4 regions of the Clostridium swellfunianum genome follow, and region 3 is predicted to be linked to each of the others. Evidence: riboswitches for the same ligand, from Rfam matches in the RefSeq annotation. Region 3 holds a riboswitch; each other region holds the start of a gene.
What was found. A riboswitch is a leader RNA that binds a small molecule or an ion and turns the genes downstream of it on or off. The one in region 3 is predicted to bind cyclic di-GMP.
Positions count from the first base shown of each region.

Region 1: it holds a riboswitch for cyclic di-GMP, as region 3 does, so the genes downstream of both, NBE98_RS22540 (sensor histidine kinase) here and NBE98_RS02460 (EAL domain-containing protein) in region 3, are expected to answer to the same signal.
Region 2: it holds a riboswitch for cyclic di-GMP, as region 3 does, so the genes downstream of both, NBE98_RS06940 (3-oxoacyl-[acyl-carrier-protein] synthase III C-terminal domain-containing protein) here and NBE98_RS02460 (EAL domain-containing protein) in region 3, are expected to answer to the same signal.
Region 4: it holds a riboswitch for cyclic di-GMP, as region 3 does, so the genes downstream of both, NBE98_RS18320 (RelA/SpoT domain-containing protein) here and NBE98_RS02460 (EAL domain-containing protein) in region 3, are expected to answer to the same signal.

Region 1 is NZ_JAMOFV010000006.1:2,734,967-2,742,949, forward strand. It holds gene NBE98_RS13050 (hypothetical protein) at 1-153, opposite strand, end outside; gene NBE98_RS13055 (TasA family protein) at 168-803, opposite strand; gene NBE98_RS13060 (hypothetical protein) at 892-1,521, opposite strand; gene NBE98_RS13065 (signal peptidase I) at 1,662-2,201, opposite strand; gene NBE98_RS13070 (DUF5305 family protein) at 2,433-3,560, opposite strand; gene NBE98_RS13075 (signal peptidase I) at 3,624-4,814, opposite strand; gene NBE98_RS13080 (response regulator) at 4,857-5,462, opposite strand; gene NBE98_RS22540 (sensor histidine kinase) at 5,459-7,168, opposite strand; cyclic di-GMP riboswitch class II at 7,249-7,332, opposite strand; gene NBE98_RS13090 (hypothetical protein) at 7,520-7,983, opposite strand, start outside.
Region 2 is NZ_JAMOFV010000006.1:1,526,547-1,534,529, forward strand. It holds gene NBE98_RS06930 (sugar-binding transcriptional regulator) at 1-189, shown strand, start outside; gene NBE98_RS06935 (methyl-accepting chemotaxis protein) at 291-1,823, opposite strand; gene NBE98_RS06940 (3-oxoacyl-[acyl-carrier-protein] synthase III C-terminal domain-containing protein) at 1,862-2,866, opposite strand; cyclic di-GMP riboswitch class I at 3,078-3,165, opposite strand; gene NBE98_RS06945 (GH3 auxin-responsive promoter family protein) at 3,335-4,990, shown strand; gene NBE98_RS06950 (DUF3189 family protein) at 5,201-5,665, shown strand; gene NBE98_RS06955 (FMN-binding protein) at 5,788-6,753, opposite strand; gene NBE98_RS06960 (response regulator transcription factor) at 6,894-7,952, opposite strand; gene NBE98_RS06965 (sensor histidine kinase) at 7,945-7,983, opposite strand, start outside.
Region 3 is NZ_JAMOFV010000006.1:494,220-502,202, forward strand. It holds gene NBE98_RS02445 (hypothetical protein) at 1-1,235, opposite strand, end outside; gene NBE98_RS02450 (TetR/AcrR family transcriptional regulator) at 1,394-1,981, opposite strand; gene NBE98_RS02455 (methyl-accepting chemotaxis protein) at 2,324-4,018, shown strand; cyclic di-GMP riboswitch class I at 4,175-4,261, shown strand; gene NBE98_RS02460 (EAL domain-containing protein) at 4,399-5,124, shown strand; gene NBE98_RS02465 (helix-turn-helix domain-containing protein) at 5,252-5,923, opposite strand; gene NBE98_RS02470 (serine hydrolase domain-containing protein) at 5,990-7,090, opposite strand; gene NBE98_RS02475 (threonine aldolase family protein) at 7,517-7,983, shown strand, end outside.
Region 4 is NZ_JAMOFV010000006.1:3,871,299-3,879,281, forward strand. It holds gene NBE98_RS18305 (acetyl-CoA carboxylase carboxyltransferase subunit alpha) at 1-573, shown strand, start outside; gene NBE98_RS18310 (aminopeptidase P family protein) at 773-2,014, shown strand; gene NBE98_RS18315 (polysaccharide deacetylase family protein) at 2,169-3,074, shown strand; cyclic di-GMP riboswitch class I at 3,158-3,243, shown strand; gene NBE98_RS18320 (RelA/SpoT domain-containing protein) at 3,628-4,539, shown strand; gene NBE98_RS18325 (HAD-IA family hydrolase) at 4,554-5,177, shown strand; gene NBE98_RS18330 (hypothetical protein) at 5,225-5,419, opposite strand; gene NBE98_RS18335 (dicarboxylate/amino acid:cation symporter) at 5,675-6,952, opposite strand; gene NBE98_RS18340 (UDP-N-acetylmuramoyl-L-alanyl-D-glutamate--2,6-diaminopimelate ligase) at 7,024-7,983, opposite strand, start outside.

The sequences.
Region 1 (7,983 bases), 2.2 Mb from region 3:
AGCAACACTTGAGCTTATTTGAACTTCTTTTTTTACTGAAAACCAAGAATATGTCCTAATATTATTGAAGGTTATAAAACCTATGAATAATATTATTAAACATATAAATTTTGTTTTAAGTTTAATTGAATCAGTATCTTTTAGCAATTTCATTGTATATTCTCCTACTACTCAGAGTAAACTGCCCCAGCAATATTTTGCCTTGCCTTCACCTCAAAAATAATATTAACGTCATCACCTTGATGAGTATTATTAGCTAGAGAGGAATCTAATAAGAATCTAAATTTGCATACAAGTTTTTCATTTGAAGCAAACACTTTTGGAACTCCACCTTGGGGATCTAAATTGTTATTTAGTCCGGAATTAAAGGTAACTATAGGTTCACCAAGCTTACTATCAGCTGTTTCATATATAAGATTATTGGGATCCATATCATTGTTTTTATATATCTTAGCTATAATTTTATATGCGTTGATATCCCCGACACCATTATTAAAAACTTTATCTTCTGATAATAAGTTTAGATTTCCCATAAGCACCATATCGAGGTTCCCTGCATTGCTGAAGTATATAACCTTCTCAGCAGAAGCCTCTCCTGGCTGTATCTTTCCTAAATCTATTACAGCTTTAGCCTCATCATTTATGTCGAGCTTAAAGGTTCCAACTTGGATTTTACCACTGCTGACTACACTAGCGGTAAACCAAGTATAGGTACTAGCCCCTGCTAATAGTACTGTTAAAGCGAATAATATTAAACTAGCTAACAGTTTTTTATTATTAAACGTATTAATAAATTTGTTCATATCTATTCTCCTAAAGAAGCAGTCATAATAAATGGAATAAAAATTATACAACCATAGACTTAAATTTACCTATGGTTGTATCTTATAACTATTTAGATGCCACTAAGTCCTCAGTAGTAAGGTTCAACTCTGCCTCAACTGATGCTCCTTGATAATCGTTCTCCGCAGAGCTATTTATTCTAACTTCACCTTGCTCTATAATAAAAGTTCCATTTTTCGAAAGCTCTTTTGTTTCTGAATTATTTATAGCATCCATTAAGTCTTTTATAGGCAAAAATTCCCCTTTTGAATCAAATATTGTTTCATCCCCAAATTTAACTACAGTATTAATTTCAAAATACTTAGCTTTATCTGATTCAGTATCTAATACTAAAGGTGTGGCAGTTTCCGACAATTCATTATCAACAATACTTCTTTTCTTTACAGTAAGTATCAACTCAGGATTGATTTTCATACTCTTATTTCCTGTAACTTCTGCTCTAAGTGGCTTAAGACTTTCAACACTTCCTGGAACTGCATCATTCAGTGTGAATAATTCAAATTTTTGCTCTCCAACCTTATTATTTATCGTATAAGTAACAGTTTCTATTTTATTATTTACACTCTTTACTTTTGCTGTAAACGCAGCATAAGTACCAATCCCTGCTCCAATTGATAAGGTTCCAACTAAAATCAAACTCGTTAGAATCTTCTTGTTACATGTAATTTTATTAAACATCTTTCTCTATCTCCTTACTATTTCTTATTTTGTATTTCAGTAATTTATATTATGTCAGTGTTTAGTCATAACCTGTTTCTTATTCTTTTCACTTGGCTGCCTCCATTTTCTTATAATTTATATTTCCACATTACCCTTTATTACTCAGCTGCACTTTGTTTTTTAAGCTCTGATAATATGGTTTTAACCTCACCAAATATAAGTATAAAAATAGGAATGAATATGAATAGTACAATTCCAACCTTACTATTAACAAATTCTAGAACCCATCCACCATAAGGAATTCTGAACGCTAAAATACCAACTACGTTGCTATATGGCACCGGCTTTGAGTCCTCAACATTATTGGAATCACCTTTGGTAACAAAATAAACATTTTTATTTTCTATTTTTACGTTTGTTACTCTATGTGTAATTAAGTCATTATTTTCAGTTTTATATGTTATAACATCTCCTATTTTTACTGAATCCGCATCTATGCTTTTAGCAAAAATAACATCTCCAGCCTTTATCCCTGGATCCATGCTACCACTTAAGACAGTCATCATTTTATATCCAAATATTGAAGGCACATAAGATTTATTTTCTCTGTTATTTATTAAGGAATAAAGAGATCCTAAAAATAGTAGTATTAAAAGTCCAAATAACAAATTATTTATCAATTTGATTGTTAATTTCACAACAATTCTCCTTAAAAACATATAAAATTCGATTTCATTCGAATTATAGACATAAATGTAAAAAATATACATAATATTCAGACAAAATATAAATATTTAGCATTAAAGGAGTCTACTTACTCATGTTGTCTAGCAGTTCTCTAGTGCTTGTATATTTATATAGCTACCTGAATTATAATTAAGAGCATAACAAAAGGGAGTATATCACTCCCTCAAAAAATCCTTCATTCATTAAGTTGAAATTTCTATAGACCCTACATCCTTCTTACCACTAGATTTTACTTCTATTTGATCATTATTTAGCTCATAAACATAAACCACATTTTCATCTATAGCATAAAACGTTGGCTTTTCAGATAACTCTAGCACTTTCTTATATAAGACAGGCTTACTTATATCATCAGCAACACGTATTAAATCCTCCATATCTTGAACAAGGATTTGTTTTTCTGACCTAAAGTTAATGTTTCCACCTAGATTAACAATTCTTTCTCCATACTTGCTTAATATCTGTCTTAATTTTGTTTGCGACGGGTCAGCTGCAACCTCTGGATATGTAAATACTATAACAAAAATTAGAGCTATAGTAGAAACAAGTATTAATGCACCATATAAATTAACTCTCTTATAGAAGCTTGGAGAAATAACTTTTTCCACCCCTTCAATTTTGCCGTTTTTCATTTGTTGTAAATTGCCTTTTATCTCAAAATACTTTGAGGTTGGTGGGATTTCCATAGTAGATACTAATTGTTCATTTACTACTCCCTTTTCACTTTCTACATTTACAGATACATTCCAATATATTGTCAATCGTGTTTCAAAATTTATCTTTGAGGCAGCTGTTACTTGTTGAATGAAATCATTATATGTAGATAGCTTTATATTCAGTTGTTTTTCAACAGCTGCTGATTTTTCTTTTCCTTCAAATGCTGTATCTGGTTGAAGTATAAATTCCTTTTTCCAAGCAGGTTTTGTAGCCTTTTCATTTCCTAAAAGCCCCTCTACAACAGCAACAACATTATATTTCCCTTTAACCTTAGCAGGCGAATCCCCCTTGTATTCATATTTAAAATTAGTATTAATATTGTCAACAAAGTCAGTAACATATACTCCATTCTCACCTAGGCTTTTTTGACTATATATAATATTAGGCAGCAAATCTACCGAATAATTAACAACTCCTTTATGGGTATATGTATAGAATGGAACTTTATTTTCAATATATTTATGCTTTCTTATACCAATCACTAACAAAGCTATAAAAACTATAATAGCTATTGAAATCACAATAATACTAGCTAATTTTAAATACCTATTAATCTTAAAGAGCTTTATACTTCTTTCTTTCTTTTGCTTCATGCCAGCACTCTCCCCAAAAATAATTAATTATATATATTTATACAAATTCAAAAGCTGCTTCTCCTAAAACTCCACTTTTTCCTTTGGAACATCATTTCTACTTTTTAGTATTAGAGTTGGCCATCCTATCTTTGGTATAACTCCAATGACTTTTCCTTTAATATTTTCAATTGCAACTAACTCTCTATCTGCCGTACTGTTATTATCACCTTTAGTTTCATACTTAACTTGCTGTTCGTCATTTTTTACGCTAATAATTCTATGGAAAATATATATATTATCGCTTTTAAATTTAATAACATCTCCAACCTTTATATCATCAGGCTTAAGCTTTCTAACTAACACCATATCGCCTGGATCTATCATAGGTTTCATGCTTCCAGTTGCTATAACCGCTGGAGACACAGGGAAAACTCCAAAGGAGAACCACATTATCCCTATAGATAAAGTAGCTGTTATAATCCACCCCAAAGGGTTTTCTTTCTCTTCAAAATTCTTTTTTCTACCTTTTATCTGACTAAAATAAATAAATTGGATAAACATAAGGCTAAAGATAGGTACTAAACCTCCGATAACTGCCTGGGTAATCCATTTTAAATTGGGTAGAATGGGAAACACCCATGTAAAGCTCTCTATAACTCCTATATATATTATAGAAACTACTGAGCCACCAAGATATGATAAATAACATGCTAAAATATTCTTAGAAAGCTCCGGTATTACGTATTGCGCTATATATTGAACAATCTTTTGAGTACCCTGTAATGTTGATATTCTATTAAATGGCAAACTGAGAAAAGTGAATATAATCGAAATAGTAACTATATTAAAATATAAGTATTTTTCTGAGCTTTTATTTACAATACGTGCTCTAATAATTTCTCTTCCTAATAGAGTGGTTATTACTATAAATAGGTTTTTTATAATTCCAATAAAAGATAAATCATAGGGACTCTTTCCAAATCCATCAATTAGTCCGCCGCCCATTGTTATAACAATATATATAAAGGCCAAATATCCAGCCCACCATCTTAAAAAACTGTATAACCTTATCTTAGCTTTTGGTCGTATCTTTGAAAAAAATATAATTAAGCATGATATTACTATCCATATAGCCGGCTTAATAGCATATATAAATACTGTACTGCTATTGAAAGAAACAGCTCTTAAATTTTCTAGCAAATATATAGCCATCATTAGTGCTATAAGAAAACTAGACTTGGCTGCATTTTTTATTCCTCCACCTTTTATCATTAGAGTTCCTCCATATATTAATAAATGTATAATAATTTTGCACTACTTACTGTTAACCAAAGCAACAACCTGAGAGCGCTGCTTCAGGTTCATCTTAAGTAGTATATTACTAACATGTTTCTTAACGGTATTTTCAGATATAAAAAGCTTTTTTGCTATATCCTCATTGCTAAACCCCTTACCAAGCTCTAGCAACACTTCTTTTTCCCTATCAGTTAATTGACTTATCAAATTATTTTCCTTTTCCCTATGACTATAATCAATAATCCCTGGATCATAATATTTCTTGCCTCTATTTATAGATTTAACTGCATAAAAAAGATCCTCAAAAAATGCATCTTTAAGCATATAACCATCCACACCTATCTGCTCACCCTTTAAGAAATCTTCCTGTGATATGAATGTAGTTAATATCATAAATTTGGTAGTATTACTTAACTTCTTGCTTCTTGCCACAATATCTAGTCCATTCTCGTTCCCTAACTTTAAATCAATAATAGCAATATCAGGCTGTTCTTTAGTAATTAAACTAACAGCATCAGTAATATTAGATGCTTCTTTTACCATTTCTATATCTTTCTCTTCCTTCAAAACTGAAATAAGTCCCCTTCTTACTAATGGATGATCATCAACAATTACTAACCTCATACTACTACCTCCACATCGCTTAAAGTATTATTAGGGAATAACACATCGACCCTTGTTCCTTCGTTATCTGAACTATTGATTTTAATTTTTCCACTAAATAGATATACTAAATTAAATATATTTGAAAGACCTAAGCCTCCATTCTTTGCTTTGGTTCTATCATCTACATTAAAACCTATTCCATTATCAATAATTTCTAAGCTTGTATAGCTCCTTTCTATATGTATCAGAATTTTAATACTAGTTGACTTGCCATGCCTCACGGAATTTCCAATACATTCACAAATAATTCTGTATAATGCCTTTTTAACATCAGTGCTTATAAATTCCTCATCACCTACTAAATCAAATAGTATATCTACATTATTAAGCTTAGATATATCTTCAATAAAAGATTCTATATTTTCCTTAAATGCACTATGTCCTTTTTTCTTCCAGCTAAGCCTATAAATTGTTTCCCTTAATTCCTTTATTGAATTATTTATAGAATCTCTAATAGCATTAAGATCTTCAATAACATCTACTGAATAGTTGTTCATCACCTTTTTAGTTAATGAATGGATTCCACATGCTGCTGCAAATAGCCTTTGACTAACACTATCATGAATTTCATTCGCTATTCGATTTTGTTCTTCACTTATTACTAACCTCTCATTGATTTGCTCTAATTCATTTTTTTCAAACACAACAGAACTTAAAGATGCTAAAAATCTTAATTGATCTATGTTTTCTCTTATAATAACTTTATCTTGACTTAAATTTATTTCAACTCCTAGTATTCCATATATTTTATTTAAGGACTTTACAGTGACAGCGATATAATCATAATTGCCTTCAAATATATAAACAGGTTCATCAGAGTCCTTAATATCATTTAAGTTATTGGTAATTACTTTACTTATTGCGTGTTTTGAGTATTCAGGTATATTGTTATCAAATAGTATAAGTAATTCGCCACTAGCGCAAGGTTCGAAAAAAAATACATTGTTTGCTTTAGTGATTTTCTTAGTATAGTCTACAAGTAATCTTATTGACTTATCTCCATTTTTTACATTTACAAACGAATACACCGCTTGATAGAGAGACATTGTATACTCCATAGACTCATTTAGTCTTTTATTTGTATTGGCTAATTGATTATTTAATATCTTAAGCTGTTCCCTTTCTCTTCCTATTTTATCTGCTAGCTTAAATAATAAATATATGGCCAATGTAATTAACACGAAGCTAAGTATTAGATTTGAATTGATTATTAAATTTTTTTCAAGGTTATGATCTGCTTTATTAAATATGTAGGCAGAAACTTCAGAAGAAACAATAAGATAAAAAATTAAGTTTATCATGCAATAATATATATTTAAAAAATGTATATTAATTAGAATTGTATTTAGTGAATACCATATATAGGGGCTGTTTATTCCTCCTGTAGGTATCAAAATCACTGTATTTACTATAATTTCAATTAAAATTAACAGCTTAATAATTGTCTTACCTGCATCCACTTTAATATACAAGTAATTTAAGATAATGGATGATATGCTTAAGCATAAAATCATTATTAATTTATTATTTATAGAAGATTGATTATTTGTAATCAAATAGAACAGAGAAGTTATTGCAAGTGAAAAATATCTATATAGATAAATTATTTTTATATCATCTGACATATGCTTTATTTTAACTAAATTTTTCAACACACTTATCACTTAAATTCCTTCCCTTCATCAACACTTAATTCCTATTTGTTTTTAATTTTTATTACAAATAAAAAAACCAACGAAAATAATTTTTCATTGGCCGGTTGCACCACTGGCTCAATATACACCAGGTGCCCAATTGCAGTGTATATTTCTTTGCCTCCATTATATTTAACTTTCCTACTTATTATATCACCTAATTGTATATTATTTCCAAATGATTTATGTGTCATTTTTTTATTTTTTATAGACAAATTTTGTTTTAATCATACCTTTCATTTGCTTTAATCAAACTTTATGACATCTTAATACAGCAAATTTAAAAAGACAGGGTTAGTTCATTCTATCCCTGCCTTCTTATTATGGTATATTCTTATTAAATTGTTGGAAATTAATTTTTATATCAAATAAAACTGTTTGTTTCTGGAGTTGATTCTGATCTTCATTAAGATTTGGAAAATATATAACAGTATTATTAGCCCAATCCTTATTAAATGAAGGAACTTTCTGTTTTACTTTATCTGCATACTTTTCCGGAACTCCAAACAGAATATAATCTTCCGAATCCATTCTCAATCCCTTAAGAATTGAATTTAAATTTCTCTGAAGTTCAGCCAACGTTCCAACAAAGTAACCCTCCATAGGTTCATTTTGAGAATCATATTTTACCTTTCCAGTCTTATCAAATAAAGTATATCCTCCAGCTATAACTAAGCTCTGTTTTAGCAGCGTATTATCGATAGGAAAATCCACTTTGATCTCTGAGATTGCAGCAGGTATTGTACCAACATTTTGAGCTTTAGAATTATACAACACCATTGCCC
Region 2 (7,983 bases), 1.0 Mb from region 3:
ATTGATAGCGGTTTAAATGACCGAGTGTTATCCATAGATTTGCAAAGCTATAAGAGCATTCCTATTCGTATTGGGGTTGGCTGTGGCCCAGAAAAGCTTTCTTCCATACTTGGCGCCGCACGAGGAGAACTAATAAATGTACTTATAACAGACTTTAAAACAGCACAAGCTCTATCTGAAATGTTATAGTTAATATTATAATTGTAGTCTTGTGTATATAATGAATAAGACATGCTACGCCCATTAGACAAAGTAAGGTGCTGCAGACTATAAAATCCGCAGCACCTTTTTTACTTTATCAAACTATTCATTTCAATGGCAGTATTTTTTAATTCTTCTGCGCTCGCAGCAATCTCTTCGCTTACAGCGGCAGTTTGATTTACTGACTTTGTTACTGTTTCAAATCTGCTTAGTGTATTTTCTGTTGTCTCCACTATGTTTGAATTAAAGGCTACAACATTATTTGTTTCTTCTAACAGGTTAGTCATCAGTTGATTAACCTCTTTGATATTCTCACCTGATAGTTTCTGCTTATTTAGCATGTTCATTACACTAGAAACTGTTTCACTCAAAATCTTATTTCCAAACTCTATCTTTTCATTGCTGTCTACCATAAGTGTTTCTACCTGTGATGTTTTTTCTTTAAACTCATTAACGATAACACTTACATCACTTAAAGACTTTCTGCTGTGTTCAGCTAGTTTTCCAACTTCCTCTGCAACAACTGAAAAACCTCTTCCAGCTTCCCCTGCCCTTGCGGATTCAATGCTTGCATTTAGTGCAAGAAGGTTTGTCTGGTCGGCAATATCACCAATCATTGAAAGTATCTCATCCATTTGTCTTGATTTTTCTTTTAGAATTTTAGTTGCCTCTGAAGTTATTACTATACTCTTCATTGCGCCATTCATAATATCAAGCACATTCTTTACAGATTTCTCATTGCTATTGGAAGCTTCCATCAGCTCCTCAGAAATTGCCTCAGTTTCTTTAATTTTTGAAGATGCTGTTTTATTTATATCCAGAAGAGTTTCAAGAATTTGTCTACTTCTATGAGAATTATTCAGCATTTCATTTGCATCCTCGCTTACGGCCATACTAGCACCTGCGATTTCTTGCATGGAACTATTTTCTTCTTCTATAATATTTGTTAATGAATCGCTAGAACTTAAGAGAGCCTTTGAAAATTCAGAAATCTTATTAAACAGCATTGATATACTGTTATTTTTTTCGCTCAGTATATTCTGATTTTCCTCAACCTCCTTAAGAAGTCTGGCTGAAAACAAGGTAAAGATAAAGATACCAAATGAAACAAGGCTTATATCTACAGCTCTTATAATTAGCTCTCTAACAAGCACTTGCTTATCTGGAAGCGCTACTGGGTTTAATAAAAACAAAGCTATTTGACACATTATGCTTATTGTTAATGATATTATATTCATCTTTGTATCTAAAAACATAGCACCAAGGATTACAAAATAAAAAACACTTATCCATAGCTCCTTAGATGGGAATAAAAGAGTTATATACATATAATTAGTATAAGAAATCAGTAATATAACAGCTTTAAGCACAATTAGCTTTCTATTCCAATTCTTCTCATCCTTCATGATGTTTTTATACATAAGCCTAAAGGTTATTAGTTCAATTAAAACCAACCCCATTAGTCCTAAAATAGGAGTCCAGCTCATTTCGCTGTATAAGCCAATATACTTCATAAATGCAAACAATCCTCCTGCTAAGCAGGCGCTTATTGAATAAATAATTAAAACAAATTTTAAAGTTCTCTTTTGATAATCAACTAAAATACTTGCGGATTTTTCCATATACATCCTCCTTCGCTTCAGTATGCTTGTTTACTTTTTTACCATTTATATAATAATGCTGCCATGGTATATCCACCTGCTACTGAACAAAATATTGAAATTTCATCCTTATTAAATTGCTCTTTATTTAGCCTGTCATCCAATGCCATAATGGGGCTTGTGCAGCCTGTATATCCGTACTTATTTCCAACAAAAGTCGCCTGTTCAAAAGAAGCGCCCAATTTCTCCATAGTCAATCCTAAATCAAACTTTGAAAATTGAGACATGAAATAATGTGTAACATCTTCTTCTGTATATCCATTTTCCTCTAAGAGACCAATTATTAATTCCGACCACTTTTCTGAAAGGAAGCTAAAGTCAAAAGGATTCCACTCCATCTTCTTTTCGTCTGGCTCTATATCCTTGTTAGGTATGTTAGACAAACCGCATGCAGGGAACCTTATAGTTTCATTATAGGTATCATCAGTATCCATTCTAGAGCCTAAAAATCCTCTTTCCTCCTGCTCTTCCCTTACCTCTAGGACTACAGCTGCTGCTCCATCTGAAATACATCCATAAACAACTAAATCATTTTCCTTAGCAAAAGGACTTATGTGCATTGAGCCTACTACTAGAATTCTTTTGTACTTCTTATCAGTTTTTAAATATCTAGAAGCTATATCTATTCCTGTGATCATACCAATGCAATCATTGTTTATATCAAATACATTTGTAACACTCTTAGCCTGAAGCATATTTTTTAGTATTAATGCACAGCATGGAGTCAGGTATTCTGGAGTATCTGAAACAGAAATAATTGCATCAATATCCTTAGGCTCAAGCTTCGCTTTTTTTAGAGCCTTTTTTGCAGCTTCAACGCCCATCGTTATGCTTGTCTCATTTTCTTCTGCAAGAGTTCTTGTCTCTCTTCCAACCTTCTCCATTAAACCAATAGCATGCTCTTCCATACCGTATTTCCTAAAGTGATTGGCATAATATTCATTATCAACTATTCTTTTAGGGTGATAGCTTCCTACACCTTTTATGTATACATTTCTAAACATTAAAACGCCTCCAAACTTTACTCCTTATTTTTGTTGCAGATTTTTAGTCTTTTAAATGATGTAAACTGATTGTCTAAGATGTTGATATAGACTCACCTCCATTTACATATATAATCTGCCGAGTACTTTTGAAAGCCATAAATAAGAACTCAAAAAATACCAAGGTAGACTATGATTAAACGTCGCCCTTGGTATTTTTTTATTTATGTACTTCGGCAACCTGGCAATCATAGGATTATGCATCCTTTAGACCCACGGCTTTGCGTCCCCGCCTTTCGATGGGTTTGCTATTATCGGCACGTTTTTTCAATTCGCATCATATTATAGCACAATTTTCCATAAAGTCCAAGTGTATATCTTATAAGAGTTTCCTAATAGTATTTCTTCACAAATTTCAGCTTCCGTACATATAATGATAAGTGATTAATAAAAAGGAGATGTTTTAGTACGAACATACTAGGCAAAGCGATGTCCTATTCCTTTGTAAAAGTGTCTAAATTCTCAGAGAAAAAATTTAACAAAGATACTGAAAATGCTTTTAGCCGAAATACTGAAGTACTTAATAAAACTCTTTCAAGAAATTGCAGCACTGAATTTGGAAAAAAATATAACTTCTCAAATATTCACAGCGTGGAGGATTATAAAAAGAAAGTTCCTCTATGCACTTACAAGGACTATGAACAATATATTAGCAGAATGTGCTCAGGTGAGGAAAACATCTTGGTAGCGGAAGAAGTAAAATTCTATGGAATGTCCTCTGGAACTACAGGCAAACAAAAATATATCCCAGTCACGAAGAGTTCACTTTCTGCTGTATCTGAAGTAATGAGCATGCTTATACAGAGAATTCTTTATAATAATTTTAAAAGCAGCTGGTCCTATGGCAAAGGCTTATCACTAACCGATATGGTTATAGCGGGATATACTCAAGGCGGAAAACCAATATGTGCAGGAACTTCCGGAGGTATGAGATCTATAAAATGGATGATACCATTTATTTGGACTACTCCTGTAGAGGTGATGAATCTAGGGAAAGGCATTGATACCCTGTATCTTCACCTTCTGTTTGCAATTAAAGAGCGAAATCTTATGTATATAAACGGAATTTTTATTTCTTCTGTTCTAGATATGTTCAGACATTTGGAAAAACACTCCGAAGAGCTGGTGAGAGATATCCGAAAAGGAACTATTAGCAGGAATATTGGATTATCAGAAGCTGACCGAAAAGTACTACTTAAAAAAATATCGCCTGATGCAGGGAGAGCTGACTTTTTGGAGAAGGAGTTTAAAAAAGGCTTTAAGGGCATCGCTAAAAGGATATGGCCGAAATTAATATATATAGCAAGTGTTACTGGAGCAAATTTTTCTATATATGATGATAAGGTAGCTGAGTACAGCGGAAATATACCTGTTTACTCCAGCGTTTATTCTGCCACCGAAGCTGCTGTAGGTGTAAATAGATATATAAACAAGCAGAGATACGTAGTTATTCCAAGGGTGGCTTTTTTTGAGTTTATACCTGTTGAAGATTTAGATAAGGAGCAGCCATCAACAAAAAATCTAAACGAGCTAAGGCTAGGCTCAGAATATGAAGTTGTTGCCACAAATCAAGCAGGCTTATACAGATATAGGATAGGCGATGTTATTAAGGTTGTAGATTTTTATAATCAAAGCCCTGAAATTGAGTTTTTGTATAGAAAAAATCAATTATTAAACATGGTATCTGAAAAAACTACGGAAGAACATGTACTCAATGCTCTTTCAAATATCTTTAAAAACCTTGGAGCAAGCTTTTCAGATTATACTGTAACTCCGGACAACAGCATTTCTCCTGGAAGATACGTATTTTATATTGAAGCAAAGGACTCCTTGAAAAATAGCAATATAAAAAGTATAAGCAGTCTAATGGATAAGGAACTCTCCAAGATAAATATTGCTTATGGTAGACAAAGGAGCAAGCGCAAACTCGCTGAGGCACAGGTTAAATTAGTTAAGGAAGGTACCTTCATGCTGATAAAGAAAATGAAAATAGCTAAGGGGGTTTCAAAAAATCAGTTTAAGATGCCTAGAGTTGTAACTGATAGAGAGATAATTGATTTGCTAGACAGAAATATTAAATACTAACAAAGTAAAAGCCTCAAATAGTATATCTATTTGAGGCTTTTACTCTATTTAAATAATCCTAAAGGCATTAAAAATCTGCCAGCCCCTGCCACTATGTGAGAGATTAAACGGCTAGCTGTAAGTACTTAAAAACATATAAAACTGCCCTCAGAATATATAATAAGGTTTATGCACATACTGATTACAGCTTATGAAATTGGGGTGGTAGTTATGATTGTTATTTATCATGATGTTGGTGGAACACATTCGTCTTGCGTTTGCGCCAATATACATATAAATAAGCTTCCCACAGATAGATTTCCTGAAATAGAACAAATATTGAGCTTGCCTACCTTTGATAAGATAACAAAAACTGATTATGGCCGCTTAATATATATAGGAACAGACGAATTTGGAGCTAAGGTATACACTTTATGCAGAATGCGAAGCAAGAGATTCGTGATACCTGCCATATCAGATATGTATCAAACCTTCAATGGGAGCATGGATGGTTTTTTTCTCGCTGATACCTCTCCAACAGTCAATAATTTAATGAGACTCGGAGGTCTTAGCTCGAGGGGACTTAACCTGGTTTCCTTTGGAAGACCTATTGCTGCAAAAGCAGTCATAGATGCCTATCCTCAGATGGTAGATTTGGTTAAAACCACAAAGGAGTACATGAGGAAACATATATAGATGGATCATCAAAAGACTATAACGTTCTGCTGCTGATATGCCCCCTTTATATTAGACAGTTACAATAACGAAACTGTTTCTATAAAGGGGGCACATTATAGTCAGACCAAGTGCTTCTATTATTAAAGGCTTCCGTCAGCCTTCATTTCTTTTAATAGCTTTTCAGCAAGACTCAGGTAGTTATCCCAAGCTGTATTTCTAGTAGTGTAGCCGCTTGCTGCATAGTCTCCTGTGCTTCCTATTGCAGGCATTTTGGATATATCTAGCATGTTTTGTGTTTGCACAGCAACCTTGTTTAGTTCATCCATTTGAACGTTGAAGCCTATTCTTGAAGGCTCTTCGTACTCAACACTTTCATACTTTGACTGTCTGTAGTACTTCTTTAAGGCTGGATCTTTTATCTCATCTGGTGAATCAGCAAAAATCTCATCGTATCTAACAGAAACTATTTTCTTGTCTTTTACAACTACTTTAAGAAGACCAGTTAGTCCTCCATCAAGCTTTTCAGCGATGCTGTAATACTTCTCGTTTGATGCTTTCTCAAGTGCTGGTGCTAATTTTTGAGCTAATGGAACCATTGACTGCTTTACGCTGTTTGAAGCTCCTGACACTGTGTCTACCTCAGTTGTCAAGCTTTGCTTTTCAAGCATTTGCTTCTCTGCCTTAAGAACTCCTTGAATCCATGCAGCACCTTTTTTCTCACCCATAGTGAAGTTATATTCTGACATACGCTTTGGCACATCTTGATAATAACGGTGGTAATAATTTGGACGAGTTCTCTCGTTAAACTCAACAAGAACTATCTTCCCATCATTTTTCACGGCTTCTAATGTGCCAAGGTGCCCTTGTCTAAAGCGCTCTTCAATCTTATAGTAGTCTCCCTTTGTTATTCCAAGCTTAGGCTGAATACTCCACTCAAGCTTTGTGTTTTTAGCTGCTCCCTCTGAACTTTCTGTTGGCTTTGAAGCAGTCTCTGCTTTATCTGCATTTTGATTGTTTACTGGCTGCTTTGGAGCACATCCTGTAATTGTAGCTGCTATAATTGTAATAATTAATCCGGTTACTAATCTTGATTTTCTAAATGCCATTTTAACACTTCTCCCATTCAATTTAGTTGTTAAAAAAAAGACATGTTTGTTATGTATTTATCATACAAAAATGTCTTCATAAATTGAATGTAATTATTAAGGATTCTACCCCCATAAAACACGGATAGAAAGATGAGCTTTTATTGCTGCGTTGAATATTTAAATTCCATAGGAGAAAGTCCTGTGTGTTTTTTAAACAGCTTTGCAAAATACTCAGCATTGTTATAACAAAGCTTATGAGCTGCTTCGTAGCTTTTTAAGTCTTCTTTAGTTAGTAAAAGCTTTGCTCTTTCCATTTTTATCATAGTTATATATTCACCAACGGTCATACCCGTTTCCTGCTTAAATATATCTCCTATATGATTTTTAGTAAGAAATAATGCTTCTGAAATCCTGGTCATGTTTATTTCTTTTTCCATATTGTTAATAATATAAGTGCATATTTCCTTTATAAGCGGACTCTTCTTAGAAGATAAGATAAACTTGTTTATTACTGAAACCAAAAGTTCAATTCTTTCTATCAGCTTTGTGTTTATCAAGTCAAGGCTGTCACACCTTGTTAAGCTTATATCAGAAAGTTCTTTTTCGTCAATAAGTTTATCCAACCACTTATTATTTGCTTTTACTCTCATATAAATTTCACCATAAATTTTCTGCAAAACAAGTGCTGCAGCCTTTACATCCTCGTTTGATGCGGCGAAGGTATCTTTAATCACAACCTCTATATTTTCTCTAAGAGCTGCATCCCCTTCTGATATGGCTTTAACAATAGACTCTAATTTACTTTCAGAATACACAAGATTTTTCACACCAGCATTTTTTTCTTCAATATACTTTTTAACTTTTTTTAAAAGTTCTTTTAATTCTTCCTCATTAACAGGCTTGACAAGGTAATCAAATACTCCGTGTTTAATGGCTTCCTTTGCAAAACTAAACTCACTGTGCTCAGTTAGAAACACAACGCAGGAAGCCAAGCTTTTTTCTTTAGCTTCTCTTAAAAGTTCAATTCCATTTACTACTGGCATGCTTATGTCTGTTATAAGAAGCTCAACAGGTTCTGCCTGAAGCTTTTCAAGTGCCTCCTGTCCATCTCCTGCCTCAGATACAATAACAAAGTCTGAGTTTTCTTTCCATATAGACAATCTTTTTATTTGTTTTCTCATTATTTCTATATCATCTACAAGCATTACCTTAAGCATTTTCCACCTCGTCCTCTGTTAGTGGTATTGT
Region 3 (7,983 bases):
ACAAACTTTTTAGGTACAGTATTTTCTCCTATGATACTGGAGAAGGAAATGCTGATTGTATCTTTAAAGCTTATTACTGCACAGTTAAAGGCATTTTGCTTCGGAGCACCAATAAGAAAATCAAACCTTTCTACCATATCAGCCATAGCTTTTGGCAGTTCAATGTTTCCAACATTAGACAGGGTAGAAGTTGTAATACGCTCACCAAACAATGAAAATCCAGTCTTTAAGACTATGTTTTTTAACATAAGGGGAGCTATTCTCATGGCTATATTTTTTTCTGTTTGTACGTTGCCGCTGAATTTACCTCTTAAAGTATCTATATCCACACCATCTCGAATTTGTTTGCTAACAACTTCACATATATCCTTTAGCTTTATCCTTTCCGCACTTCCTTCAGGAGTAAATTCCACATTTATATATGAAGAAAAGTTGCGCAGGGTTTTGGAGGGAAATCTCTTTCTAAGATTAATTGGTACTGATATTTTAATAGGCTTCTTTTCAGTTGAGTTATAAACCTTAGCATCCAATATGGCATATATAAAAAGAGCCGTTAAAAACTCAGTAATTGTAGCATCAAATTCCTTGGAAAGCCTATGTAAGTCCTTCACATCAACTAAAACATGAAGAGCTTTTAAGGTATTTTCCTTTATTCTGGTGCCAGGAATCTTAAAGGCTGAGTTTTCCTTCAAGCTCATTTCATTGTTAGCCAGCGCATAGTATTGAAAGGAATCAGCTGTTTCTTCAGGCGTTGGCAAGTCCTTATGATATAAAATGCCATAGTTCTCTAGCTCAAAAGCATTATCAATAGGCTCTCTTCCATTTAACAAAGTAAAATAGTTAAAAAGCAGCGTTCTTAAAAAAATGGTTGCTCCAAATCCATCAGTAATAGAATGGAATATTTCTAGAGATATTCTATGCTTGTAGTGTAGAACTCTAAATAAATAGCCACCATCCTTTTTCTCTGAAAAGGGTGAGGTGGGATAGGTATCTTCAAGCCTTACTTTAGGTTCAGATTCATTTGGCTCAAAGTAATACCAGAACAAACCCTTCACAATATTAACAGAAAAGGTTGGAAACCTCTTGTAAGTCATTGTAAGTGCTGCTTGAAGAACCTCTGGATTTACTTCCTCTTTTAAAACTGCATCAATTCGAAACATTGGTGCCCAATTTTTTTCTCTGATAGCAGGATATATTTTTGCGGCATTATCTAATTTGTACCATTTTCCTTCCATAACGCTTACTCCCTTTATATAGAATCCCCTAAGGATTTTAAGTTTAGTTTCATAGTTAAAACCCTATATAGGGTTTTAAATTCAACTATTAACTTATACATGTCCTAAAAAGGCTTAAAGCTGCCTGTTTTATGACATGTATAGGTTTAGTTTCATAGTTAAAACCCTATAATTGCATTTACAAAAATATCTGACAGTGTTTTTATATATTCTTTTAACATATTTTCATCTCTAAGGTCTATATTTGAAAAGTCTTTAAAAATACATGGAAAGATTCCCATGAAGAGGCTTGAGGCTGTTAATTGAATGACAGCAATTTTATTTTTCTCTTTATCAGAAGCAGGCTGCTTATTTACTTTTCTGCAAAGCTCCTCACATAAAGCATTTAATTTATTAATAAAGACACCATTATAATTATTATTAAAGAATGGCTCATATAGTACTGCCTTTACAATATTGGGATATCTAATAGTTCCTTGAAGAATATATAGAAGCAATTCTTCTACTATTTTTCTTAAGTCCATGTCCTTGTTAATAATTTCGGTAAAGTCCATCATGAAATCTTTTTGTATATAATCAAAAGCTTCTTCAATAAGCTTTTCTTTTGAACCAAAATGGTAATTGATAGCTGCACTGTTTACGTTGGCTTCTTTTCCAATACTTCTTATTGTTACAGCATTAATTCCTTCTTTTTCAATACACCCAATAGTGGCTAGTATTATCTTTTGTTTTGTAGAAAGCTCCATGCTTACACCTCAATTTCATCAAAAAAATAATAATCACATGATTTAATCAAGTGATTAAATCATGTGATTATTATAGCTTGTAAATTATTTATAGTCAATAATAGCTGGGAATATTCATTTTAAGAAGCTTAAAATATTAATTTAATTTCTTTATTGATGGAGCTAAGACTTTGAGCGTTAAGGATAATACCTTATATAGAAATGGCAACTAACAACATAAAATGTAATTATCATACAGTATTCTGAAGATTTTGTGAAGAATGTCTTTTTTTGTGGAAAATGTAACAATGTAATAGTAATATTGGTAAAGTGAGGTGTTTAAGAATATGGGAGATGAGAAAAATGAATATTCGTTTTAAAACAAGAGGAAAGTTACTTTCATTGATTATTTCTACAATTTTAATTTTTAGCATAGTTGTTAGCGTGATTATTTATGTTCAGTTTAACAGCTTCATAACTAACAGTACTCTTAGGACAAGTTCAAACCTAAGCATGGAATTAATCAATCAGGAATATAAAGGCGACTGGAGCATAGTGAATGACAAACTATATAAGGGAAGCAAATTAATCAACGATGATACTGAGATGCTTGACAGCATTAAAAAGAGAGCTAATGTTGAGTGCACAATATTCCTAAAAGACACAAGAATTGCTACAACTATACCTGATAACAATGGCAGGGCAACAGGAACAAAAGCAGAAGAAAAGGTTATAGATACCGTTATAGCTAAAGGAACTGAGTATGTAGGTACTTCAACTGTTTTAAATGAACCATATAAAGCAATATACCTTCCTATAAAAGATAAAAATGGTTCAAATATAGGTATGTTCTTTATTGGAATGGATAAGAAAGTTATAGGCAGTCAAGTAAATGAAATACTAATAAAAATTTCTAGATTTACGCTTATACTAATCCTAGCATCAATAGTAGGAATGATGTTCTTTGCTACTAAATTTATAGTAAAACCTCTCAACAATACAAAGAAGTATCTGGGATTGCTATCAAACGGCGATTTATCCTTTGATATATCTAATGAATACTTAAAGAGGGATGATGAATTTGGTGAAATTACAAATGCCATAAAGTCTACGCAGGATTCAATTAAAGAGATGATTAAATCCATAAAGCAAAGCTCTGAAAATATTGATACTCAATCAGAAACCTTAACTGCAGTATCTGAAGAAATGGCAGCAGCCTCAAGCAATGTAACATCAGCAATACAAGATGTAGCAAAGGGTGCAGAGAATCAAACAGAGCGTTTGATGAAGGTTTCAGATATAACAAATAAATTTGGTTCACAGTTAGAAAACATAATACAAGCCATCGAAGAAGTTGATAAGAATGCAAATGAAATTGATAATATAGCAAACGACAGCAATAGCAAGATAGATAATCTGGCACAATCAATTAATGCAGTTAAAAGCGCATTCAATGATTTCTCAGATAAAATATCAAACTTAGGAACAAAAATTAACAAAATAAATGATATTTCCAACCTGATAAACGGAATAGCAAGTCAAACGAACCTTCTAGCACTTAATGCGGCTATTGAAGCAGCCAGAGCAGGTGAAGCAGGAAGGGGCTTTGCAGTTGTTGCTGACGAAATAAGAAAGCTTGCTGAAGAAAGTAAAAGTTCATCCGAGACTATTAATTCTCTAATAAGTGATATATCAAAAAACAGCAACAGTATGGTTAGCACCTCAAAGGAAATGAGCGATGAATTATCAAGCGAAATGGAGATAGTGAATGCAGCTATAAAATCCTTTGACAGTATTGTTAATGCCATAAGAGCTATAATTCCTAAAATACAGGAAGTAAATAACTCTTCAACTTCACTGCATAAAGATAAAGATATAGTAATGGAAAAGATAGAAGAAGTTGCATCAGTTGCCGTTCAGATGTCCGCATCCTCAGAGGAGATATCAGCATCCACAGAAGAAGTAAGTGCATCAACGGAAGAAGTGGCGGGAGCTGCACAAAACTTATGCAATATGACTAGAGAAATGCTGGAGAATGTAAATAAGTTTAAGTTGTAGGGGAAAAGGCGTCCTTAGGGGCGCCTTTTAATTTTATAAAAATCTAGCGAGATTACATATTATAACATGATTTTACATAATACGCGTTAAATACATATTAAATGCTTATTTAAACAAATATTGACAAAAAACTACTATTAATGTAGAATTTATTTTGTATTCTAAGGGCAAAACTACTGAAAGGTAGTGACGCAAAGCTACGAGTCTAAAGCGATGATTCGCCATGATAGTCGGGTTGCCGTTCACATTATAAAATTGTTTGCAAAATAATTGTATTGTGGGTAGGTAGCTATTGTGCTATCTATCCATTTTTTGTTTTTTGATATTAGTTAAAAACATAGGAAACCGTTTTAAAGAAGCTATGATAGGGGGCATGCTTTATGAAATTACAATCAATAAGACAGTCTATAAACTTTTGTGACTTAACCTGTTGGTATCAGCCTATTTACGACGTGAAGAGCGATATACTGCTTGGATATGAAGCTCTTATGCGTGATAAAAAACGTATCACATTAGATCCAATGGAAGTTTTTCAGAATGCACAGCTATTAGGGGAGCACAATATACTGGATAAACATTTAATTATTAAGGCACAGCAGCTTTTTGGGAAGTTAAAGGAGTATTCTTTGTTTATAAATATCCTTCCTTCGACATTGCTGCAAAGAGATTTTATTTCTTGGTGGGATAAGCATTCAGAAAATATCCCTAATATCGTATTAGAGCTGTCAGAAACCGAACGTATTGATGACTGGCAATTGCTTAAATCAACTTTAGAACAATTGAGAGCAAGGAATGTAAAATTTGCTGTAGACGATATGGGAATGGGATATACATCACCTCAGTATTGGATAGAACTAGAACCGGAGTACATCAAGTTAGATAAATACTATCTTCTAAATGCGGTAAACGATAAGAAAAAGCAGCGGATCATTGAGAGCCTTATAAGAATGGTTGGGGACTCTGCGCAAATTATCATTGAAGGTATTGAGGATGCAGAAACCTTAGAATTAGTAAAGGGATTAGGCGCTTGCTATGCTCAAGGATATTTACTTGGTATGCCATCTCCAATCAATAAAATTGACAATAGTTTATCAGTTTTGTTATAAAGGCAGAATCCTTGAGGATGCTATTTTTATAGTAATAAATCAAAGGGACTTTCACAACATGAAGTGAAAGATAAGGAGTGTTAATTTAAATGATTAACGCTCCTTCTTATTAAGGATATATAATTATTTATATATTAAAGGATTTTTTTCTATAGTCTGAAGGCAAGCAGCCCATGCATTTACTAAACATTCTAGAAAAATGATGTGCTTCATTAAAACCTACTCTATTCATTATTTCAGATATTGGAAGCATTGTATCTCTTAGCATTACAGCGGATAGTTTAATCCTTAACTTAATAAGGTAATCTTTAATAGACATTCCTGTTGAGGCACGAAACTTTTCAGACAAGGTTGTTCTGTTTATATGGAAGATTTGTGTTAAATCCTCGATTGTAATTTTGTCCTGATAATTTGAATGCAAATATAGAAGCACTTCATTTAAATCCGCAGAACTATTGGGAAGGTGGAGTTTTTCCTCTGTTTGTAAATTGGTATACACATATTGTATTATAAACAATATTTCCAGGAAGAAAGAGCGGGAACGGCACACCCAGTAAAGACCATCGCAGGGATTTATCTCGTCATATAGCATTTTATAAAGCTGGGACACTCTTTTATACATAGCAAGTCCAATTTCAATATATGCATTTGCTTTTTCAGTCCTAAAGAGGAAGGGCTCCAGATAAAAATAGTCCTGAATATTTGTGAACTTATTAAATTCTGAAATGTCGTATATTTTTTCTAGGGTAAAGGAACTATCAATAACTGTCGGATCAAAATAAATAACGTGAGCATTCACACCGCAATCCTTCTAAGGAAAGACAAAAAAGCTGCTCATATATAAAATATAAACAGCCTTAAAAATTTATTGTTTAAGATAGCCCTTAAATTGTGCTGTCATAGCCTCTAGAGGGATGTTCTGATAGTTGCTTACCACTATTGCTACTATATCTTCATCCACCGCTCTTAGAATATAGCTTCTATAGCCTGAGGCGTTTCCATAATGCTCATAGCTTTTGTTTCCTTTTGAGTCTTTAAGTATATACCAGCCATAACCGTAGCTGTTTTTATTAGGAGTATATATCTTTTCATAGGATTCTTTGCTTATCAATTTCTGCTCTTTTAAAGCACTTTCCCACTTGATGAGGTCTTCCACTGTAGAGCAAAGAGCTACTGAGCCAAGGGAGTAGCCGATATTTGTTAGGTTCCAGGGCGTTTCTACCTTTTCTTTCTTCTCCGAGGAATATCCCGTTGCTAGATTTTCTATCCGTCCAGTATCATCTCTGAAGGAAGTATTATTCATATTAAGAGGCTTAAATATATCTTCAGTGAAATACTCATTGAGGGTTTTACTAGAAAGCTTTTCTATTATATAGCCCAGAAGAATATATCCTGTATTGCTGTATTCAAAGGTTGTTCCTGGCTTAGAAAGAAGCTTAACCTTCTCATCCTTGCCTTCTTTGCCAAAGTTTTTATAGGAGGGCCTGAACTTTCTGATGTCGAACTCCAAAGAGTGCTGAGGCAGGCCTGAAGTATGGGTTAATAATTGATGGATAGTTATTTCGTTTCCATAAGGAAAACTAGGCAGATACTTATCGATAGTATCAGTTACAGCTAAAAGCTTCTTTTCCTCAAGCTGCATTATAGAAGCAGCGGTTATTTGCTTTGTTAAGGAGGCTATATCAAATTTGGTTTGCTTTGTGACTGCAGTACCTTTTTCAAAGTCAGCTTTGCCATAGCCTTTATCCAGAAGTACAGTACCCTTTTTAGATATATACACATACCCGCTAAAGATATCCGTTCCATAAAAATCAGTAAACTCCTTATCAAGCTTTGTCTTAAGCTCTACAAGCTTTGGATCTTCTACAGGAGAGCTTGAGGTTTTGACACCAGATTTTGCACCACAGCCAGCAGCTGTCGTTACTAGTAGCAGCGAGGCCGTTATAATAGATATAATTCTTTTCATAATATTGCCGCCTTTCCAGAATAAATTAACCTTATTTGTATTCAAAAACTTTTATGGGATGCTTTCAGTTCCTATACCTCCTATAAAGAAAGGAAGTGGTATATTTTAGTTAATATTACCACAAATTGTTAGGATACGGTATATATTTTTGGCAGCAGGAATGAGCTTTTTGACAAAATGTTAGGCATTGACAACAGTGATATGTATACCCCTAATGTTACTTTCCTAAAGAGTGGGCAGTCAATTCAACTTTTTACTTTTTTCAGCCTAAACAATGATATGAAGCCTTATATGAATTATGACCAGATGATTTAACTTGTTAAGATAATAGCTGGATGTATGTAAGTGACACTATAGTATATTTTAACAAGTTTTATAGTGCTATAATTAATCTATAGAGAACTTATAAATTCAGGGGGTATAACCATGGAAAAATCCTTTATCGACGTTGTTAAATCAACAAAGTACAAGCTAACTGGCAATGGCCCGAGAAACTTTGGAGCACTTATGGAAGCCTTTGAAAATCTTGATCCTTCCACAGCTTCAGATATGTACGGAGCCGGAGCAGTTATAAATGATTTCGAAGAAGAAATGGCAAAGCTATTAGGAAAGGAAAAAGCAGGTTTTTTCCCAAGCGGAACAATGGCCCAGCAAATTGCTCTTAGAATATGGTCTGATAGATTAAATATAAACCAGGTAGCCTACCATCCTCTATGCCATCTGGAAATCCACGAACAGGACGGCTTAAAGGTGCTTCACAATTTAGGGAGTGTTCTTTTAGGTGAAAGCAACCGCCTTTTCACACTTGAAGAAATTAAAGCAATAAACGAGCCTATTTCAACTCTTTTAATCGAACTTCCTCAGCGCGAAATCGGTGGCCAGCTGCCTTCTTT
Region 4 (7,983 bases), 3.4 Mb from region 3:
TTTGGAATGCCAAATCCTGAAGGCTATAGAAAAGCTTTAAGGCTTATGAAGCAGGCAGAAAAGTTTAATAGACCGGTAATATGCTTTGTAGATACTCCGGGGGCTTATCCAGGAATAGGGGCAGAGGAAAGAGGACAAGGAGAAGCTATAGCAAGAAACCTTATGGAAATGGCAAATCTAAAGGTACCTGTGGTGTCAGTAGTAATTGGTGAAGGTGGCAGCGGTGGAGCATTGGCTATGGCTGTAGCTGATGAGGTATGGATGCTTGAAAACTCCATATATTCAATTCTCTCACCAGAAGGCTTTGCAAGCATACTTTGGAAGGATAGCAGTAGGGCTAAAGAAGCAGCTGGTGTCATGAAAATAACTGCTGATGATTTAAAAAGCTTTGGAATCATAGACAGAGTTATTAAGGAACCATTAGGTGGAGCACACAAAAATGTTGATGAAACAGCAGCTAACATTAAATCAGCTTTAGAAGAAACAATAGGTATATTAGTAAAATATGATAGAGATACGCTTTTAAATAGAAGATATGATAAGTTTAGAAGCTTTGGAATATATAATGAGTAGGCTAAGTTGTAATGACTTAGCCTCTTTATTTTTATAATACAAATATAATAAATTCTGATAATAACTGCTTTAGTTAAAACCAAGAGCTTTATATAAAAATGCCAAGGCTTAATTGACTTAGCAGGAATTTTCAAAGTGGCATAGAAATATATATAAAAAGATATTTAAATATCAATTTAAGTTTAATGGGGGAAATTTTATGAATAAAGAATTTTTTACAAGAAATAGAGCAAATCTATTAAAAAGAATAAAAGATAATTCTATACTAGTACTGTTTTCAGGAGAAGCACCTCAAAAGTCTGCGGATGAAGATTATAGTTTTACACCTAATAGAAATTTTTATTACTTAACAGGTGTAAATAGAGAAAAGACAATATTAATGATAACAAAGATAGACGATAAAGTTAGTCAGACGCTATTTATAGAAAAAGCGGATCCAGTTGTAGAAAAATGGGTAGGAAAAAGAATGACAGTTGAAGAAGCTAAAGAAGCCTCAGGAATAGATAATATTAAGTTATTGGATGGCTTTGAAAGCGTCTTAGGTAGATACATACTTTCATATGATGTAAAGAGACTATATCTTGATCTTGAAAGTAGGGGATGGGACTCAGTACCCACAAGAGCTAATTTATTTGCGAGGACAGTTTTTGAAAAATACCCGCAGATTAAGATTAAGAATATATATCATGATATTTGCAATTTAAGAGTTATAAAAGGCGAAGAAGAAATTGTTGAAATAAAAAAAGCTATAGAAATAACTTACGAAGGTATTAAGAGCCTCATGAATAATGCAAGACCAGGCATGCTTGAATACCAAATTGAGGCTAACTTTGATTATGTTTTAAAGTGTAGCGGAGTAACTGATTATGCATTTAAAACCATTGCTGCATCAGGAGTTAACGGCACAGTACTTCACTATTCAAAAAACAACGCCAATACACAAGATGGTGATTTGATTTTATTTGATTTAGGAGCGCAGTGGAAGTACTATAATGCAGATATTAGCAGAACTTTCCCTGTTAATGGAAAATTTACTGAAAGACAAAAGGAAATTTATAATATTGTTCTAAAAGCAATGGAAGATACTATGGCAGTTATAAAACCAGGAGTTCCATTTTCAAAGCTTAACGAGGCTACAAAACTATCTCTTGCAGAGAGCCTAAAGAAAATAGGACTTATTAATGAAGACTCAGAGCTCTCGAAATACTATTATCATGGAGTGAGTCACTATTTAGGTCTTGATACTCATGATGTTGGAGATGGAAATACAGAGCTTAAGTCTGGAATGGTATTAACTGTGGAACCTGGACTTTACATTGAAGAAGAGAAGATAGGAATCAGGATTGAGGATGATGTTCTTGTAACTGAGAGTGGTTATGAGAACCTGTCTAAAGATATAATTAAAACTGTAGAAGATATTGAACAGTTTATGAATAGATAAACTAAGAACCGTTAAGGTAATTAATGTTGCTTTAGCGGTTTTTCCCATTGTTTTCATAGTATTAGTATTAGTATTTACTTCGGCACATACAATTAAGATATAATACAAAGGATTATAAAACGTATGTACAGGCGTAGGTTATAGGGGGATAAAAATGCTTAACAGAACTACTTCTACAGTGCTTTTTGTTATAGTGGCTATTATTTTTATTTCAGGATGCAGCTCACAAAAAAAGCAACAGGAAAACCTGCTTTCAGAAAAGGCTATTTCTGAGGCCAAATCAATCAGCACACCAGAGGAGCAAGATAATAATGATGAAATCTCAGAGGCGATATTAAGAAATAAAAGCATGAAATATACTGAACTAGCTCTCAAGTTTAAGGAAAAAAGTGCCGATGAAGTTATCAATGATAATAAGAAAATAGCATACTTAACTTTCGATGATACCATGTCAGAAAATACAGCTAGAATTCTGGATACTTTAGCGAAATATAACATAAAGGCAACTTTTTTTCCTAACTTGGAGCTTGATGGGAAAAACTCTGAATTTGAAAAACGAATGCTTAAAAGAATGGCTGATGAAGGACATGAAATAGGAAACCATACTGCTTCGCATAAATATTCATATATTTATTCTTCAATTGACAAGTATATGGAGGACACAGAAAAGTTAAATGATTTTATATATGAAGCAGCAGGAATGAGACCAAAGCTTATCCGTTTTCCTGGAGGCTCAAATAACCAAGTAAGTTGGGCATATGGTGGAAGGCTTTTCATGAAAAAGCTTATATCTACAGTTAGAGAACAAGGCTACCAATATTTTGATTGGAACGTGTCTTCAGCGGATGCGGCAGCAGATACTGTTCCTAAGGAAACAATAGTGAAAAATGTTTTACAGGGGGCAAAAGGAAAGAATAAAGCTATTATTCTTATGCACGGCAGCAGATTGAAAACTACTTCAACTGAGGCACTTCCTCAAGTTATTGAGGGGTTAAAAGTGATGGGGTATGAATTTGATGCACTTTCCAAGGATGCATTTACAGTTCAGTTCATAAAATAAATATATAAAGTTTTATAAACATTCATATTTGTCCTATTGCAAACTATAAGGACCTTTTATATAATTAGTTTAGAGAAAGTAAAACTCGATAAAGGCAAAACTAACGAAAGTTAGTGACGCAAAGCTATAGGGACTAAAGTGAGAAACACTACGTCAGCCAGTTGCCGAAAGGTTTGGAAAGATTTTACACCCATGCCTTTTTGGTATGGGTATTTTTTATTGTCAAGTAATTGAGTTTCTTGATTTAATAAATGCTTCAAGTTGAAGCATTTATGATCATAATTAAGTAGATGAATATAACAGAGCAAGTAACAAGCAAAAGAAGAGGTAAAAGTAGACCCAATAATTATACTATTCCCTCTAGTATAGTTTATCTTCCCCAATTTTCACGGTGTTTTTGGCATCTAAATTAAATAGCCTCTTCTTGCAGCTAGGTAAATAGAGCAATAGAAAAAACCATCAAGCAGTTTAAACCGCACTGATGGTTTTTTCTATTTTAAATTAAAGCATTATGATATAATCTATGAAGAAATAATATTAAGGAGGCTATTTCATGAAAATCTCAAGGAAAGACTTTTTAATGAAATATCATCTTACTGAAAATGAAGTTGAAAGCATGGGAATAAACTGGGAAACTCTTAATGCTATCTATTCAGATTATAATATATATAAAAATATTTATGAAACTCAGGCTGACTTTATAGCAAGTACCCTAAGAACTCATGGGAAAATACATTCTGTAAAATCTAGAGTTAAGGAATCAGAACATTTAATAGAGAAGATAATTAGAAAGACTCCAGATAGGAAGAAAAAATATGGTGAAGATTTTAAGTTTTCTGCTGAAAATTATAAGGAACAAATTACAGATTTAATAGGAATTAGAGCCATACATATTTTTAAAGAGGATTGGGAAGAAATACATAAATTTATAACGAGCATGTGGAAAGTTGTTGAGATTACTGCAAATGTTAGAGAAGGTGATGACACCAAACGTTTTGAGGAACTTAATATTCAAATTCATTCAAGAAAATCCGGATATCGTTCAGTTCATTACTTGATTGAATCCTTCCCAACAAATCACAAGGTTATTGCTGAAATACAAGTGAGAACAATTTTTGAAGAAGGGTATGGTGAGATAGATCACCAGTTGAGATATTCACACGGAGAAATTCCAGAGGTCTTAAGGCTTAATCTGCTACTCCTAAATCGTATAGTAGGTAGTTCTGATGAAATGGCGTCTTTAATAAATATGCTCAACAGAAATTGGACTGAAATGGAACAAAAGTATGAAAATATTATCGATAATAAAAATAAAGAGATAGCTGAACTAAAAAATATGATACTAGCATCCATGAACATTGAAGCTGAAGATAAAGGTGAAATATTGAAGAGCTTAGACAGAATAATAATGAAAGATGACTTGGTTAATTTAACTGAAAATCTAGGTAAACCTTATATAAAATAAAAGGAGGGATGCAAATGTTTAAGAATATAATTTGGGACTTTGACGGCACGCTATTTAATACTTATCCTGCAATGGTGTACGCTTTCAAGAGAGCTCTTGAAGATAGAGAGATAAAGGAAAGTGAAGAAAATATTTTAGAACATATGAAAGTTTCCTTCTATACGGCAGCTAAACACTTTACTGAACTTTATAAGCTTGATAGCAGGTTCGTGGAAGAATATAGAGTATATGAAAAAAATTCAGACTTGGGTAAAATAATACCATTTGCTTATGCTAAGGAAGTTTGCAGAGAACTTATAAATAAAGGTGGCAGGAACTTTATTTTGACTCATAGAGAAGAGGATACTGCACTTAAAATTTTAGATTTTCATGACATGACAGAACTTTTTACTGAAGTAGTAACCATAGACAAAGGGTTCAAAAGAAAACCTGATATTGAAGGCTTCATATATTTAATTAATAAATATGACATGAATAAGGCTGAAACTTTAGTTGTTGGTGATAGGGACATCGAGATAATAGGGGCTAAAAGTTCTGGAGCTAAATCCTGCTTGTATAATACCAATAAGGCATACATTTCTTTAGAAGCAGATTATATAGTTACTTCTTTAAAGGACTTAGAGAAAATAATATTTTAGGTAAAGGCAGGTTATGAAACCTGCCTTGCATTTTTATGATCATATATTTATCTATTTTTATTTTGTCTAGACTTTTGATTAAGTTCTACAGCTTCTTGAAGATCTGAGCTAGAAATGCTGTTTGTAAAGCTTTGTCCTAGCTCAGGATGAGTTAGGCTGACTTTTGACTTTCCATCAGATGTTGAGTTTGACCTTGCCTGTGCGTTTAATTGTTGAGTTTCTTGAAGATTTTTATCGTTCATATTAAATTCCCCACTTTCAAAACTTTGAATTATGCTAAATTTAGCATATCTATAGTTTACCCATTACAATAGAAGGTATAAGTAAAGTTTTGGAATTTGAGTCACTAATACTGATTCTTTTAAGAGATTAAGGGCTAGCCAGCCATATGGTTAAATTGTTATATTCTTATATGGCTGGCTAGTTTTGCTATCTGCTATAGATTTTGTGGATTCTTTACTTTGGTAATATTGATTTTGACAGAGAAAGCTTCAGTTTTAAGCGGGCTCGCTTAATCCGGCTTCGGAAGCTAAAATTTTAGCGAATTTTAATCTTCCTTCAACCATTCTAGTTACCAGCATAGAACATACCGTATTTCCTGTAGAATTTAATAGAGTAGCAGGAGCATCTATGATTGTACTTATTACTGCTATTATAGGAAGGACTTCTGGAGGGAAGCCATAAACACTTATTATAAGCATTTCACCAATCATTCCTCCTCCCGGGATTGCGCCCATTACTGCACCTACTAGAAAGGCAGTAAAAATTATAGATAATGCTGATTTTAAGTCCGTCATACTATAGCCAAATAAACCAAATAAGAAGGTTACTTTCAATACACCACCTATTACTGAGCCATCTTTATGAGTATTTGCGCCAAGTGGAATTACAGTTTCTGCAATATCTTTTGTTACGCCCATTTTTTTTACGTACTCAAGGTTAACAGGTATGCAGGCTGCACTTGAGCAGGTTGCTAAGGCTGTTATAGATGGAGTTATGGCATTTTCCCAGAAAATCTTTATTCCTTTTTTTCCGCCAGCAATGAAAGCATAAAGAGTAAATAGTCCCAAATATACCACAACGGTTAATATTAAATATAGTAAAAAGGATTTTAGATAGCCTTGAAGGATTTGTGGGCCAAGTTGTCCTACTACAGAAGCAAAATAGCAGCCAAGACCTATTGGAGCATAGTACATTATTATATCAACAAGCTTCATCATTACACTGGCTCCAGCATCCAGAAATTTTGCAAGAGGCTGTGCCTTTTCCTTAACCATGGCAATTGCCGAACCAAGGCCTACAGAAAATACTATAAGCTGAAGCATATTTTTTCTTGAAAATAAGCTTATAAAATCCGATACTGTAAAGGTATTAACAAGCTGCTTTAAAAAACCAACTTTCTCTGTGCTTTGAGTACCTTCAGCAGCTTTGGACATTAGGGCTTTAATAGCTGAAGTATCAATTCCATTTGTAGGATTCATAATTAAGGCTCCAATAAAACTTATAACAGCAGTTAAAAGGGCTGTGCTTGTGAACACTATAAATATTGCAGCGAGTATTTTGCCAAGCCTTTTCATGCTAACCATGTTGCCAATTGCTGAAGTAACACTGAAAAACACTAGTGGAACAATAATCATAAACATCAAGTTTAGAAATAAATCACCAAGCGGCTCAACTATAGATGCTTTAGGACCAACAATTGCGCCGACTAAGCCTCCTATAATTACAGAACTGAGAAGTATTAAAGAAGATTTGTAAGATTTTAATAAATTCATTTTTTACCCTCCTGTATTTCTCTGAGGTACATAACAATTATTAATTGTTACGCCTCCTGTACACTGAATATTTATCTGCTAAAGTATTTTCTAGCAACTTCTCTATCATCGAAATGTATAATGTTATCTCCAAGAATCTGATAAGTTTCATGACCTTTTCCTGCAATAATCACCACATCACCGGAATTTGCCTTGCCTAAGGCAGTATATATAGCTTCCTCCCTATTTTCGGACTTTATATAGTCACAATTGGTCTTTAGAATTCCTTGCTCTATTTCATCAATAATTGCTGCAGGGTTTTCATTTCTCGGATTATCAGAAGTTATAACTACAAAATCAGAAAGCTTTCCTGCTATGTCTCCCATTATAGGGCGTTTAGAGGTATCTCTATTACCGCCGCAGCCAAATACAGTAATTACTTTTCCTCTTGCTATATCCTTCATGGATTTTATTATATTCTCGAGGCTGTCAGGAGAGTGGGCATAGTCTACAATAGTCAAAATTTCTTTATCATTTGCTATTTTTTCTATTCTTCCGGGCACCCCAGTAATATTCTTTAATCCTTCAATTATTTCCTCCAGTTCTAATCCTGACAAATAGCATATACCTATGGTTGCTAAAGCATTATAAACGCTGAATTTTCCCGGAACATTAAATTTTACATTTTTAATCTGGCTTTTAAAGCTTAAGGAAAACTCTATAAAATTTAGACCGTAAACTATATCAAAGGCTTTAAAATCTGCAGCGCGTTCTATACCATAGGTGAAAACTTCTCCAGAGGCTGTCTCTATTATTTCTTTTGAAACTGGATCATCAATATTAGTTAGAGTTTTTTTGCACTTTTTAAAAAGCTTAAGCTTTGCATTCTTATAGTTTTCCATGGTTCCATGCTCTTCAAGGTGATCCTGTGTCAAATTTGTAAAGGCGCCAATGTTAAAATCACATTCATAAACTCTTCCTTTATCAAGAGCTGAGGAGGTAACCTCCATAACTACATCAGAGCCTCCGGCCTCAGATATCTCCTTAAAGGA